One region of the Mycobacterium sp. IDUB_39 genome, then DNA from elsewhere that is predicted to be linked to it. Evidence: predicted binding sites of a transcription regulator. Region 1 holds the regulator's gene; each other region holds the start of a gene.

Region 1 (4,772 bases):
GGTTCGGTGACCCCGCTGCGCTTGACGACCGCCAACACGGCGGTCTCGACGGTGGTGAAACGCTTGCCGCACTCCGGGCACGAGCGGCGGCGGCGGATGGCCTGCCCCTCATCGGCCTCACGGGAGTCGACCACTCGAGAGTCAGGGTGACGGCAGAACGGACAGTGCATCACCGCTCCTTCGCCGCCTATGACCAGCCCGGGCAACCCGGTCGCATACGAGCGTACCGTCGCACGGGCGCAGGGTTCACGGCGCACGGCGCACGTCAGCCCACGGGGGCGATAAGCGTCTGCCCGGCATCGACCGCGGCGGAATCCAATTCGTTGAGCTCACGGATCTGATCAACGACCGCACCGGTGGGCGCATCGGGGGCCACGCGACGGGCAAGCTGCTGCAGCGACTCCCCCATTTGCACCTGGACGACGGCCAGCTGGCCCGGCACGGGCTGGGGCACCTCGGGCGGGGCGCCGAACTGGGCCACTAGTCCGAGCCACACCGTGATGCCGGCTGCCATCAGCGCCAGCAGCACCGTCGTGACCGGTGTGATGGGCTTGCGGCGGTGCGAAGCCCGCGACATCAGAACGCCGGTGCCGCGGTACCGCAGCGGCTCCGCGGCCGGCCGACGGCGTTGCGGACCCCGCGACACATCGGGACGTCGCCGCACCGGGCGAGCGATGAGATCGGTCGGGTTCTCCCTGGTGATGATGGTCATCTTCGAGCCTTTCGGTGAAGCGGCGGAGCGTGTGTTCGCTTGTGTGTTCGAAATATAATCGATCAGGTGTTCGATGAATAGAACATGTGATCGAACTGTTGCAAACGATATCGGCGACCACCGACAAGTTCCGGCCATCGCGCGCCGCCTCCGACACGCGTCGAACACATGTTTGATTATCGGAGTTGACAGGACTAGATTCGCCAACATGAGTGACAGCAGCGACACACGAGACGGAAGCGACGACACACCTGTGCGCCGTGACGCCGCGCTGACCGAACGTCAGCGCACCATCCTCGAGGTCATCCGCAATTCGGTCACCACCAGGGGATATCCACCGAGCATCCGAGAGATCGGCGATGCCGTCGGCCTGACCTCGACGTCATCGGTCGCACACCAACTGCGCACGTTGGAGCGCAAGGGCTTCCTACGACGCGACGCCAACCGGCCCCGCGCGGTGGACGTGCGCGGTTCCGACGACATGGTGACCCCGATCGTGACCACCGACGTCGCCGGCTCAGACACGCTGCCCGAACCCACCTTCGTACCCGTTCTCGGCCGGATCGCCGCGGGTGGTCCGATCCTTGCCGAAGAGGCGGTGGAGGACGTCTTCCCCCTGCCGCGCGAACTCGTCGGCGAGGGATCGCTGTTCCTTCTCAAGGTCGTCGGCGAGTCGATGATCGACGCCGCGATCTGTGACGGCGACTGGGTGGTCGTGCGTCAGCAGAATGTGGCCGACAACGGCGACATCGTGGCCGCCATGATCGACGGCGAGGCAACGGTCAAGACGTTCAAGCGCACCCGGGGACAGGTCTGGCTGATGCCGCACAACCCGGTGTTCGACCCGATCCCCGGTAACGACGCGGCCATCCTGGGCAAGGTCGTCACCGTCCTCCGCAAGGTGTGACGGCGGTCAGCCGCGTCAGCCTCTGACGAAGCCGTTCGTCAGAGCGAATTCCTCACTGGCGAACCAAACCTCGGCCTTCACCCGGTCGTACTGCTCCGAGCCGGGTAGCCAGTACAGTCCCGTCTTGGTGTCAGCCTTGATCGGATATCCAGCAGGGGCACCATCACCCTCATCGGAGGCCAGCCGCAACGACGTCTGAGCCGGTGCGGGCTCATCGAGCTGTATGGCCGCATGCCGACCGCTGGGCGGCCCACTAACGGCCTCCGCCTCCTCTGGGCGAGCCTCCTCTGGATGATCCACCGCTGCGGGGTCGACCGCCTCGGCGGCGTCCGCGGCCTCGAGGTCATCGTCGACGGCCTCGGTGTCCTCCCAGACCTCCGAGGCCTCCGAGTCCTCCATGGTCTCCTCGTCGGTGGAGTCGCGCTCCTCGACGACGCTCACAATGAGGTTGGGCTTCGTGTCGATCGCGTCCTGATCGAGGGAGAATCCACCGTCCAACGAACGTGCGGCGGGAACCTCCGGCGGCACGGACGCGGCCGGGGTCGCGGGGCCACCGCCCTCGTCGTCCTTCGGCATCGCCCACGCGCTCAACGGCACGAAGGGCTGCTGCTGGCTGGCCGGTGTCGGGCCTGCTGACGGCATCGGGCCGGACGCGAAGTCGTTGCCCTCGTCGTCGTCATCGTGATCGTGATCGTCGTCGTGATCATGATCGTCACGATCGCCGTCGTCATAGTCGTCGTAGTCGTCGAAGCGGTCTATCGGTGCGCGGTCCTCACCGCGCCGCCGGTTCAGGATCACCGCGACGACCACGGCACCCACCAGGACGAGTACGGGTATGAGGGCGAGTGCCCACCACCACTTCTGATACCACGGCTGCCCGCCGTCATCGCTTGCCGGCCCGGTGGCCTGGGGGGCCCTCGGGGCGTCCTGACCGGGCACCGCGAGACCAGCGAGCGCGTTGGCCAGATTCGGCGGCTCGGTGGAGAACTCGTTGCTCGCACGATCGAACGTGATCGCCCCGTTGGCGAACTTCTGGGTGATCACATCGCCGTTTTCGGTCTGATCTGCGGTCGGCGCACCGAGATCGCCGGTCGCGCCGCCGAGTTTGGCCCAGGCCGCGTTCATCGCGCCGCGCACGATCACAGCGCCGAAGTCCGGCGTCCAGAAGATCACCGGCTCGTCGGGGGCGGCGAACTTCGCGATGCGACTGGCGGGGGCGAGACCACCATCGGCCTCGGAGGCGATCGGGAAGCCGAGGTCACTCGTCGGCCCGCCCACGCTCTCGTACTTCTCCAGCAGCTGGCCTGTGATCACATCGGCGCCGTGGTCGGGGCTGTAGAAGATCTTGCCGCCGCCGAACGCCTGCACCAGATTGCCGTCGCCGACAGGTTGCGGCGGTCCGTCGGGGGCGCCGAGTGGGCCAAGCGGCCCACCCGCGGCGCGCCGCGCCGCATTGATCTCCGACGTCGCGTCGCCCGGGATCTCGAGACCCTTGAGCTGATCGGCCAGCTCCGGCGGGGTGGTCGTGAAGGTCTTGGTGGCCCGGTTCCACGACAGCTCGCCACCGGTGAACTTCTGAGACACCACCTCACCGCGGTAGACCTCGTCCTCCGTCGGCACACCGAGAACACCCGCGGATCCGCCAAGCGCGTCCCACGCCGCGTTGATGGCGCCACGAACCACCCGCGCACCGGTGTCGGGGGTGAAGAAGATGACCGGCTTGTCGACCGCACTGAACGTCGTGTTGCGACTGTCGGGCGCCCGGCCCGCACCCTCATCGATGTTCGGGAAGCCCAGATCACCGTCCGCGGGCCCGCCGAGCGCCAGATACTTGTCCAGAATCGCGCCCTGCATGATGCGCGCACCGGTCTCGGGGGTGAAGTAGATCCGCCCGCCGGCAAAGTTCTGACCGAAGCCAGCGCCGACGGCATAGACGCCACCGTCCTTGGGACCCAAGGTGCCGGTGTCACCACCGTTGGCATCCCAGACCTGTGTGATCGCGGCGTCGGCGTCACCCTCGGGTGTCGCCCACGCGATCGGGGCCATCGGGGCCAACGCCACGACAGCAGCAACCAATACGAGCGCCACACTCGAGCGCCCCACGAACCTGCCCAGCAGGTTTTGCAGCCCAGTCATCGTTCCTCCCCGCGACACACTGAGGGTTCTCTGCAAGTGTCGCGTCCGTCAACCTTGCGTCAGGCGACGTCAATCTTGAGGGATATCCAGGCCGTGGCGTGTAAGTGTCGCGTCACCTGCGCGCCGACTGCGGGCCCCTCGCGCGTCGATTTCGGGCCATCAGACGCCGAGGCTACGGCCGATGATCTCCTTCATGATCTCGGTCGTGCCGCCGTAGATCGTCTGGATCCGGGAGTCCAGGAAGGCGCGTGCCACCGGATACTCGCGCATGTAGCCGTACCCACCGTGCAGTTGCAGGCAGCGGTCATTGAGGCGGACCTGAGCCTCGGTGGAGAACCACTTGGCCATCGCGGCCTGTTCGACGGTCAGCTTCTCCTCGAGGTGCAGTTCGATGAACTGATCGACCATCATCCGGACGACGGTGGCCTCGGTGGACAGCTCGGCGAGCGTGAAACGGGTGTTCTGGAAGCTGCCGATCGGCTTTCCGAACGCCTTGCGTTCCTTGGTGTACTGCAGCGTCTGCTCCAGCACCTCCGCCATGCCCGCAGCGGCCACCACGGCGATGCTGATGCGCTCCTGGGGCAGGTTCTGCATCAGGTAGACGAAGCCCGACCCCTCTTCACCCAGCAGGTTCTCGGCGGGCACCCGCACATCGACAAACGACAGCTCGGCGGTGTCCTGGGCGTCCAAGCCGATCTTGTCGAGGTGGCGGCCGCGCTCGAAGCCCTCCATGCCGCGTTCGACGACCAGCAGCGAGAAGCCCAGCGCGCCCTTGTCGGGGTCAGTGCAGGCCACGACGATGACCAGGTCGGCATGGACGCCGTTGGTGATGAACGTCTTGGCACCGTTCAGGATCCAGCTGCCGTCCTCCTGCTTGACCGCACGGGACTTGATGCCCTGCAGGTCGCTCCCGGTGCCCGGTTCGGTCATCGCGATCGCGGTGATCAGCTCGCCCGAGCAGAAGCCCGGCAGCCAACGCTGCTTCTGCTCCTCGGTGGCCAGCCGCAACAGGTACGG
Region 2 (4,772 bases), on a different contig from region 1:
GCACGGCCGACGAGCAACGCCGGCATCGACGGAGCAACTGCGCAGAGCACCGTCCCCAGCGCGAGTGTGATTGCCGACCAGCGGTAGGCCGATCGCGGTCCGATCTTCGCCAGCACCACGCCTGCCAGCGTTGAGCCCAGCACCGAGAGCACCATGAAAACGGTTGTCGCCCAGGCATACAACCTGGCACCACCTATATCCTCGACGACCGATGGCATCACGGTGGCCGCCAGGTACACATTCGTCGCGTGTAAGCCGACGCCGCCAGCCAGTGTGGCCGAGACCGGGCCATGGCGGCGGCCAAGCAGTGTTCCCCAGCTTGCTGCCGTGGCATCGGCAGCCGAGGACACTTCAGGAGATGACGACATATCCGCCTACTTTCGATACGCACCGAGTCGTATCGAATACGTTAGGCTGATTTCGTGCAGGAAGACAAGTCGCGTACTGGCCGACCCCGCGACGAGAGCATTGATCATGCGGTTCGTGACACCACGCTGACGCTGCTCTCCGAGGCGGGGTATGGCGGGCTGGCCATCGAGGCAATCGCTCGAGGTGCCGGGACCACAAAGGCCGCCATCTACCGGCGCTGGCGCAGCCTGCCTGGTCTCGTGCTGGACGCGCTCGCCATGCAGTTGGGCGCGCTTGATGCGCCGGACACCGAATGCACCATCTGTGACCTTTGTGATGTAATCAAGCTGCATCTCAACGTATTTCGTCGACTACCACCGGATGCCCTCGCATCACTTCTGGCTGATTGCAATTCCGATCCCGCACTGCGGGAAGCTTTCATGACGACTCTGTTCCAACCACCGCGCGTTGCTGTCGTCCAGGTTCTCGATGCCGCCATTGCGCGCGGCGACCTGCGAGCCGATACCGATCGCGAACTACTGCTCGATCTACTGGCATCCCTCGTTCACTACCGGGCCTTGTTTGGCCATGCGTCGACGAGCGACAACGGAGTCGAGGAAGCTGTCCACGCCCTGCTGCGCGGTGTGGCCGCCAACTACGAGCGGTTGGTGGCGATAAGCAAGGCGAAGACTGGCGATCCCCGTATCCATCACCGCCATAGCCATTGACGATGGGCTATTGCCCTAGCGGCCTTGCCGCCCCTGGGATGAACGAGCGTGCGCGCAGCTCAACGCCAAAGATCGCGGTGGGATCGCGAATCGCACTAGCGTGATTGATGCGTACCGCTTGAGGAGATGATTGGTGCCCACGTCGAGGACGGACCCTGCTAACGCTGTCCATTCAATCCGTGAGACCGTACGCGAGGCCTGTCGCAAAGCTTGGACCGAGCTGCGCGACGCATGCCCCGACGAGGCTTTCTACTATTACGGGCTGTGGACGACCGCCGCGCTCCACCAGCCGGCGCCTACTGCATGCTCGGTCGAGGGACTCCAGCGCATCGTCGCTGAAGCGGCGACACAGCCCAGACCTTGGGCGGCGGAACGAGAGCTGCGTTGGTCCGAATCCGATTCACCGTACGACCTGTTCGGCTATGACGAGTTCTTTGGACAGGTCGAGCGTCTGTTCACAGACCTTGGCGACCCGTATGAGCTCTCCGACGAACTGCGCACCGCACTGGTGAATGCACTGACGGGCGCACTGGCTGATCTCGACCGAGAGGGCTTCTTCGGTGCGGGCGCCGCGCGAGAATCGGTCGTCATCAACCTGACTTTCCCCGGAGAAGAGGACGAGGCGGACGCTGTAGCTCGGGCGCGGCAACTCAATCCACCGAGCGCCCTTCAACAGTACGAGCTCGATCTGTTTCCCCATGAGGCCCACGACGGTCCCACCGCTGTCCAGGACGTCGCCGACGAACTCAATGACCGGCTGCGTTAGGCGCTGGGCTGGGCGGGGCGACCTGCTCACCGGCGCTGCGGTAGCGACCGCATAAACGTCGTGCGCGTAGGTTGCGATCTCGCTAGTTTCGATTGTGCTAGGGGCCTTCGTCTTCCGAGTTCTCCTCGGGTGGGTGCAGCATGCGTTCGGGGTGGTGAAGGTCGTTGGTGCGGGCTTGGCCGGTGTCCAGGTGTGGGGGTGGGATCCATTCGGTGCGGCCGTCTTTGCGTTTTCGGGTGATCCACTGGGTTTGTTCGATGAGGCGGTTGTCGGGTCCGCAGGCCAGTGACAGTTCGTCGATGTTGGTCTGGCCGCCGTTCTTCCAGTCCGTGACGGCGTGGTGGGCTTGGCATTTGTAGCCCGATGCTGTGCAGCCGGGGCGGGTGCAGCCCCGGTCTTTTGCGTAGAGCACGATGCGTTGGGCGCCGGTGGCGCAGCGTCGGGTGCGCCCGAGGTAGAGGGCCGCTTCGGTGTGTTGGTCGAACACCGCCAGATAGTGGAAAGAGTGCGAGGCCTGCGCGATCAGGTCGCGCATGGGTAGCCGGGTGCCGCCGGCGGTGATGGCGTGCCCGGTGCCGGATTCCAGTTCCTGCAGGGTGGTGGTGACGATGATGGTGGTCGGTAGCCCGTGGTGCTGACCGAGTTGTCTCGAGCAGAGAACGCTTCTGCCCATGGCGAGTAGGGCGTCGTGGTTGCGTTGGTATTGGGTGCGGTCATCGCTGTCGATGGCGGCGTCGGTGGGTTCGCCGTCGATGGTCGGTGTGGGGTCGTTGGGGTTGCACATGCCGGGCTTGCCCCAATTGGCGACGATGGGTTCGAGGGTGGCCCGCGCCTGTGGGGTGAGGTGTCCGCTGATGGGGCTCAGCCCGTCGGCGCCCTGGTTGCCGATCGAGATGCCGCGGCGGCGGTCGCGTTCGGTGTCGGTGTAGTCCCCATCGGGGTGTAGCAGCGCCAGCAGCAGAGCAGTGGCACTGCGCAGACCCTCGGGGCTCTGTTTGACGGCCACTCGCACCAGATCGGTCTCGGCGTCCTGGCGAGTGTGGGTGTCGATGTGCTCGGGTAGGTCGGCGAAGAACTTGCGGATGATCGCGATGTGCTCGGTGTTGATCTGTCCGCGGGCCTGGGCGGCGGCGGTGCGCTCCAGCACCGGTGGCAGGGGTTGGCCGGTCAGGGTGTGGCGCGGGCCCAGGTCGGCGGCGCAGCGGATGCGCTTGCCGGCCTCGTTGACGCTGATCCGCAAACGGAATGCCACCAGCCTTGGCAGGGTGGTGTCACCCAACTCGAGCGGGTTGGCCTCAGCGGCCAGCCGGTTGAGGACGCGCTGCTCGGTGACGGGCAGTCTGCGGTTCACCCGCTCCAGGCGGTCCATGACATCGAGGAGTCGGCGGTGGCTCATCGTGTCGATGCATGCCTGGTCCAGGTCATCGAGGGCGGTGTCGAGCGCGTCGAGGGCCGCGAGGACCGGGCCCTCGTAGTCATGCAACTCCGCCACTGACATATCTCGAACATACATTCGACTGACGACAAGAATGCTCGGTTTGTGACTAGTGAAACCAAAGGGACAGAAGAGTTTTCACCAATTCGCCGAACGCGCGCAGAGTCGGATCTGAGACCGGCGTGTCGCCCGCAGACACGCGCGCTCGCGGGAGGGGCTTGCTAGTCCTCGGAGCGCTGGAGGAGGCCCAGGGCGAGCCATATGACCGTGCTCGTCGCCGCCGCGGTGATGACGGCGGGGCCGACCGACATCGTGACCAGGCCGACCAGGGCGAGTACGACCGCTCCGACTGCTAGCGCGACCAGCTTGTACATCGGCCACGCGACCCCGGCGATGTACACCTGGGGCGGCAGCTGGATGGGGGCGGTCATGAGTTCTACGATAGCTCGCATCCAAGTTTTCGGTCAACCGAAACCTTGAATCTGGGTTGACCTGTTTCGCGGGGTCCTACGCTGGTGGGATGCCACTGACCGGAGAATACGAACCAAGCACGTCGGACTGGGCCCGAGAGAACGCCGAGCAGTACATGGCCTCTGGCGGGACCGAGGGTACCGAGATGAAGGGCAGGCCCGTCATCCTGCTGACCACCATCGGAGCCAAAACGGGCAAGATCCGCAAGACCCCGCTGATGCGCGTCGAGCACGACGGGGAGTATGCCGTGGTCGCGTCGCTCGGCGGCGCGCCGAAGCACCCCGTCTGGTACCACAACATCGTCGCCAATCCCCGGGTGGAATTGCAGGACGGCACAGTGACCAAGGACTACGAGGCCCGCGAGGTGTTCGGCGACGACAAGGCCGCCTGGTGGGAGCGCGCGGTCGCCGCCTGGCCCGACTACGCCGAGTATCAGAAGAAGACCGATCGGCAGATCCCGGTGTTCGTGTTGAGCCCGGTGAGCTGATTTCGCGCCGCCAAATCAATCGGCTTCGTGCCACGTGGCACCATTGACCGGTGTCCACGCAACTGAGTCGGAGTTCCCGGATGTCGCCGCTGAGCGCGGCCGATATCGAGGCGGCGGCTCAGCGAATTTCCGGGGTCGTGACACCGACGCCGCTGCAGTTCAGTGATCGGCTGTCGCAACTGACCGGCGCGCTGGTCTACCTCAAGCGTGAGGACCTGCAGGTCGTCCGGTCCTACAAGGTCCGGGGCGCGTACAACCTGCTCAGGCAGCTCACGGCCGAGGAGATCGCGGCGGGAGTGGTGTGCTCCTCGGCGGGCAACCACGCGCAGGGGTTCGCGCAGGCGTGCCGTGAGATGGGCATCCACGGCCGGGTGTACGTGCCCGCCAAGACGCCGAAGCAGAAGCGCGACCGGATTCGTTATCACGGCGGCGAGTTCATTGAACTCATCGTCGGCGGCAAGACCTACGACATGGCCGCCGAGGCGGCGCGCGAGGATGTGGCCCGCACCGGCGCCACCCTGGTACCGCCCTATGACG
Region 3 (4,772 bases), on a different contig from region 1:
CGGCGGTGGCCAGACGCGCAGGCATGCAGGTGGAACGCAGCGGTAACGCGCTAACCGTCGTGGTCACTGGCTAGTGAAGCGTCGCAGGCAGACTCGCGTCTAGGTGCACGGAATCCCGTGCGGACCGCCGATCCAGTGACCGGGCGGGGACTGCCAGGGGCACCACTTCTTGACCTGTCCGGGCGAGCCCCAATTGACTCCCGGATTCCAATCGACCCAATCGCCCGGCCCCGGAATCCACGGAATGTCCGGACCCCAACCGGGATCAGCCTGTGCTGAAGCCGGTTCGAGTCCGAGGGACGCAGCCCCAAGGGCACCAGCGATCATTGCTGTCGCCGCAGCCTTCTTCAGATTCATCTGCGGTCTCCTTCCTGCCCGTCGCCGCTGCCTCCGAGATGAGGCAGGGTATTGACGCGCGATACAAGGAAGCCGGTATGTCGTTGCTGTGGTGGACGGCAGACCAACCTCACGACCCGTGCAACCAGAATACCCCTCTGCTTTTGGCGTAAACACGCTGGTTGCGGGCCAGTCAGAAGGGCGGTGCCGTGCTGACGGGCTGACGCTGCGGGTCGGTTTCGTTGAGCCGACGTTCCTCGGTGATGCGGTGTGTACGGGCCTGCGCTCGGGTGGTGGTGCGTCGTGGCATGGTGAGCCCGTCATTGGGGCTCGGTGCGTGCGTCGTCGTGCGCGTGATGCTGGCGGCGACGGGTGCGGTCGGTGCGCACAGTTCGGGGAACAGCAAGCTGCTGCCCGGGCAGGTGCGGTAGGTCTGTCCGTCGGGTGCGGTCCAGATGACGGTGCCGTCGGGGTCTTGGCGGTCGCGCCAGCCGCCCTGACCACTCCAGAAGGTTTTGAGCAGGTGGTGTTTTCGGCACAGACACTTCAGGTTCGACGCACACGTGGGCCCGACGGGGTACGGAATCGTGTGGTCGAGGTCGCAGGCAGTGGCCGGTTCGTCGCAGCCCGGGAACCGGCACGTCAGGTCGCGGCAGCGCACGAAATCCGCCAACGCCATCGACGGCACGTAACGGGGTTCCGGTGGTGCGGTCCCGGGGTGCAGAACGTGTTTGATCGCGGCGGTCAGGGCGAGACGGCGGATGATTGGGCCGGCCAGAACAGGCCCGTCGATCATCACTCCGGGTGCGGTGGCCGCCAGCTCGCCGGGGTCGGTGTCGGTGAGCGCCTCAGCCAGGGTCAGTTCGCGCACGGGTTTGTCGAACATGCGCGGCTGCTCGCCGTCGAGCGTGGGGTCTTGGCTCGCTGTCACGTCGCTCTGGTCGGTGAGGGTGTCGTCGCGGGTGATGACGTAGACCACCGCAGAACTGCGGGCCGGTGCGGCGGCGGCGCAGTCGGGGTCCTCGCACAGGCAGGTCAGTCGATCCGCTCCGGCGGCCAGCGCACCGAGGGCGTCGGCGCGGCGCTGATCGCGTGTGCGGGGGTCTCGCCCGCACACGGTGTCGGCCAGCCCGCCGAGACGCCGGTCCAGCGCCTTGGCATCGTGGGCGAACAGCTCGCCCCACAGTGTCGCGATACCGGAGGCGTCATCGACGTCGATATCAACACCGCGGGAGCGCGCCCGTGTCTGCGTGCGGCGCAAGGCATGCGGGTCGTGTCGGTCGACGAACACGTCGATCGCGTCGACCGTCCTCTCCTGAGACATCGGCGGCGAGTCGGTCAGCGCGTGGGCCAGATCGGCATCGACGGCACGCAGGGCGTCGGCGTCCTTGATCAGGGCGGTACGCCACACCGCGGTGGACACCAGCCGGTAGGACAGCTGGCCCTGGGAGAAGGCCGCCGCGACCCTCGGCAGCCGGTCACGCAGCGAGGTCGCGACCAGCAGTTGATTCGATGCCGCCGCGGAGCTGATCTGTTGGGCGGCGCCGATCTCGGCGCAGACCGCTCCCCAGTTGTCCAGGTACCACTGTTCCCGCGAGGCGGAGTCATCGGCGGACTGGCGGACATCGAGCATTGCCACCATCGCGCTCAGGCGCCGCGCGCAGGCCGCGGACTCGACCCGTGCCCACGCCGCCACAGCCTCACCACCAGAGGCCCGGGTTGCGGCTGACACGAATTCATCGAACACAGTTTCGAATGTAGTCGGGGTGTGGGACACGTGCCAGAACCGAAATCGGGATCTGTGGATGAATCCGCGACTGTGGATAACTCGGTGATCAACCGCCGAGAATGTCAGAGCGCCATGCTAATTGGTCCGAGCGCCGGTCCCCCGGCATCGGACGCGACTCAGAGCGTCCCGAACAGTTCGATCGAGTTGCCGTCGGGATCGGCGATGAACATCCAGCCCATCCCCGGCACCGGTTCGAACTCGGTGGGCGGTTCCACGACCTGATAGCCCGCCGCCTCGATCTTTGCGGCCGTCTCGCGCAGGTTGGTCACCCCGATGGTGAGGTAGCGCATCCCGGCCTGGGCCTTACCGCCGCCGGGGACCACCGGCTGGGCAGGGGCGGTGTTGTAGGTGACCAGCTTGATCACGCTCGCCCCCAATGCATATCGCCGTTGCCGTCCGTCGGCGAACTCAATCTCACCCTGCAACTCGAGGCCGAGGAAGTCCTCGTAGAACGCGACCATTGGGTCGAGGTCGGTCGTGACGAGTCCGATCTCTACGGTCGGTGTCAGCAGGTCAAGGTTCACGGTCACCTCTTTGATATCGCGGGTCATGGGGGCGTGCCGTTCGGAGCCTAGCCACTGTTGTCGCCCCCGAACCCGGACACGCAGGCAATATATGGGGACCAATCAGCTGACGCCGACGACGGGAGATCGCGTGGAGACGTTCTGGCGCTACCTACGCGTACAGGCGTTCGTCTTCGTGTGCGGCATCGTCGGTCCGATCTTCCTGATCGTCTACTTCGCCACCCAGCCAGATCCGACCATCAAGTGGATGTACTGGGCAGGCCTGTTCATCACGGCGCTCGACGTGTTCATCGCGCTGGGGCTCACGTCTGCGGCAAGTCGCGGCAACCCGAAACCCTCCAGGTCGGAGCCATCGGAGCAGTAGCCAATGCTGCCCGAATTTCACCACCACCGAGTTCCTCTGACAGACTGATCGCTGAGGGGAGTATTCCTTCGCCGCGGTGTCGTCATCACGTTGTCCACCTTTGGACAGCCGGTGCCGTGGGCCGCATTCTGCGGCGGCAGAGACCTCAGCCGTGTTTGACGACCGGAGGAAGCTCTTGAACGTTACCCAGATCGAATGGATCGTCACGCTTGGCGTGACGCTCGCAGTGCTGCTGTTCGACATCATCTTCATCGCTCGCAGGCCTCACGAACCCACGTTCCGTGAGTGCGCGATAGCGCTGACGTTCTATGTCGGTCTCGCGGTGCTGTTCGGGATATGGGTCTGGTACTTCCACGGCAGCCAGTTCGGCGTGGAGTTCTTCGCCGGCTGGCTCACCGAGTACAGCCTCTCAGTGGACAACCTGTTCATCTTCCTGATCATCATGGCGAGCTTCAACGTGCCCAGGAAGTTCCAGCAGCAGGCGCTGCTGATCGGCATCATCCTGGCGCTGATCTTCCGCGGCATCTTCATCGCACTGGGCGCGGTCGCGATCAACCAGTTCTCCTGGATCTTCTACGCCTTCGGCGCGTTCCTGGTGTACACCGCGATCAAGCTGGCCCGCGACACCGAACACGATGACGACGCCGAGAACAGTGTGGTGCGGTTCGCCCGCAAGCATCTGACTCTCACCGACAAGTGGGACGGCCTCAAGATGTGGATCAAGCAGGACGGCAAGCGTCTGATGACGCCCATGTTCCTGGTGATCGTGGCATTGGGCACCACCGACCTGCTGTTCGCGCTGGACTCGATTCCCGCCATCTACGGGCTCACCCAGGAGCCCTACATCGTGTTCACCGCGAACGTGTTCGCATTGATGGGTCTGCGCCAGCTGTACTTCCTGCTGGGCGATCTGCTCAAGCGGCTGGTCTACCTGTCGCAGGGGCTCGCCTTCATCCTGTTCTTCATCGGCGTGAAGCTGATCCTGCACGCGTTGCACGAGAACGAGCTGCCGTTCATCAACGGCGGCGAGCACGTGCCGGTCCCCGAGATCCCGACGCTGGCCAGCCTGGGCGTCATCATCGTGACCCTGGTGATCACCACCGTCGCCAGCCTCTACAAGACGCGAGTGATCGACAAGAAGAACGGTGCATCCGAGGTGTCCCCGGCCCCCGACGCCGAGACCTCGACGGAGACACCGGATCGGCCCGCCTAACTGACGCCGGCCACCGGCATCGACTTGCCGTTGGCCGGGTCAGGCCCCAGGATCTGGGGCAATGGATCAGAACTCGGCCGTTGAATTGTCGGCCATCGATGCGATCGGCCAGGCCTCGCTCGTCGCGGCCGGTGAGTTGAGGGCGGCGGATCTGCTCGACGCGGCGATCCTGCGCGTCGAGGCGACCCGCCCCCTCAATGCCGTCATCACCGACCTGTTCGAGCGGGGCCGCGCACAGGCGACCGCGCTCGACGAGTCCGGGGTGCTTCGGCGCGGGGACGCGGGGCCGGTGGCCGGGGTGCCTTTCCTGCTCAAGGATCTCGGGGCGTCACTTGCCGGCGCCCCCGAGGCGATGGGCTCGCGCGCGTTGCGGTCCCACGTGGCAGGCGAGTCCGCGTGGATCGTGGACCGCTACCTGGACGCTGGCCTGGTCGTGTTCGGCAAGACCAACACGCCGGAGTGGGGAAACCACTGCACCACCGAACCCTCTCTGTTCGGCCCGACGGTCAACCCGTGGTCACCGGACGTCAGCCCCGGCGGGTCCAG

What was found. Region 1 encodes LexA, which represses DNA repair genes until DNA is damaged. Its sites were predicted from a motif close to CGAACANNTGTTCG; they were not measured.
Region 2: a site for LexA is predicted at 3,345-3,358, ahead of ACZY0X_RS25170 (HNH endonuclease signature motif containing protein). Genes of this name have one in related genera too.
Region 3: a site for LexA is predicted at 2,077-2,090, ahead of ACZY0X_RS13165 (HNH endonuclease signature motif containing protein). Genes of this name have one in related genera too.

The regions. Positions count from the first base shown of each region.
Region 1 covers NZ_JBVAXF010000006.1:304,385-309,156, reverse strand. Annotated here, with positions in the region: gene nrdR (transcriptional regulator NrdR) at 1-170, opposite strand, end outside; gene ACZY0X_RS23410 (LysM peptidoglycan-binding domain-containing protein) at 266-712, opposite strand; gene lexA (transcriptional repressor LexA) at 921-1,619, shown strand; gene ACZY0X_RS23400 (LGFP repeat-containing protein) at 1,635-3,755, opposite strand; gene ACZY0X_RS23395 (acyl-CoA dehydrogenase family protein) at 3,915-4,772, opposite strand, start outside.
Region 2 covers NZ_JBVAXF010000007.1:158,133-162,904, reverse strand. Annotated here, with positions in the region: gene ACZY0X_RS25185 (MFS transporter) at 1-368, opposite strand, end outside; gene ACZY0X_RS25180 (TetR/AcrR family transcriptional regulator) at 423-1,076, shown strand; gene ACZY0X_RS25175 (DUF4303 domain-containing protein) at 1,210-1,842, shown strand; gene ACZY0X_RS25170 (HNH endonuclease signature motif containing protein) at 1,940-3,340, opposite strand; gene ACZY0X_RS25165 (hypothetical protein) at 3,499-3,708, opposite strand; gene ACZY0X_RS25160 (nitroreductase family deazaflavin-dependent oxidoreductase) at 3,798-4,235, shown strand; gene ilvA (threonine ammonia-lyase IlvA) at 4,286-4,772, shown strand, end outside.
Region 3 covers NZ_JBVAXF010000003.1:257,167-261,938, reverse strand. Annotated here, with positions in the region: gene yaaA (peroxide stress protein YaaA) at 1-74, shown strand, start outside; gene ACZY0X_RS13165 (HNH endonuclease signature motif containing protein) at 530-2,068, opposite strand; gene ACZY0X_RS13160 (VOC family protein) at 2,242-2,655, opposite strand; gene ACZY0X_RS13155 (hypothetical protein) at 2,741-3,013, shown strand; gene ACZY0X_RS13150 (TerC family protein) at 3,189-4,226, shown strand; gene ACZY0X_RS13145 (amidase) at 4,288-4,772, shown strand, end outside.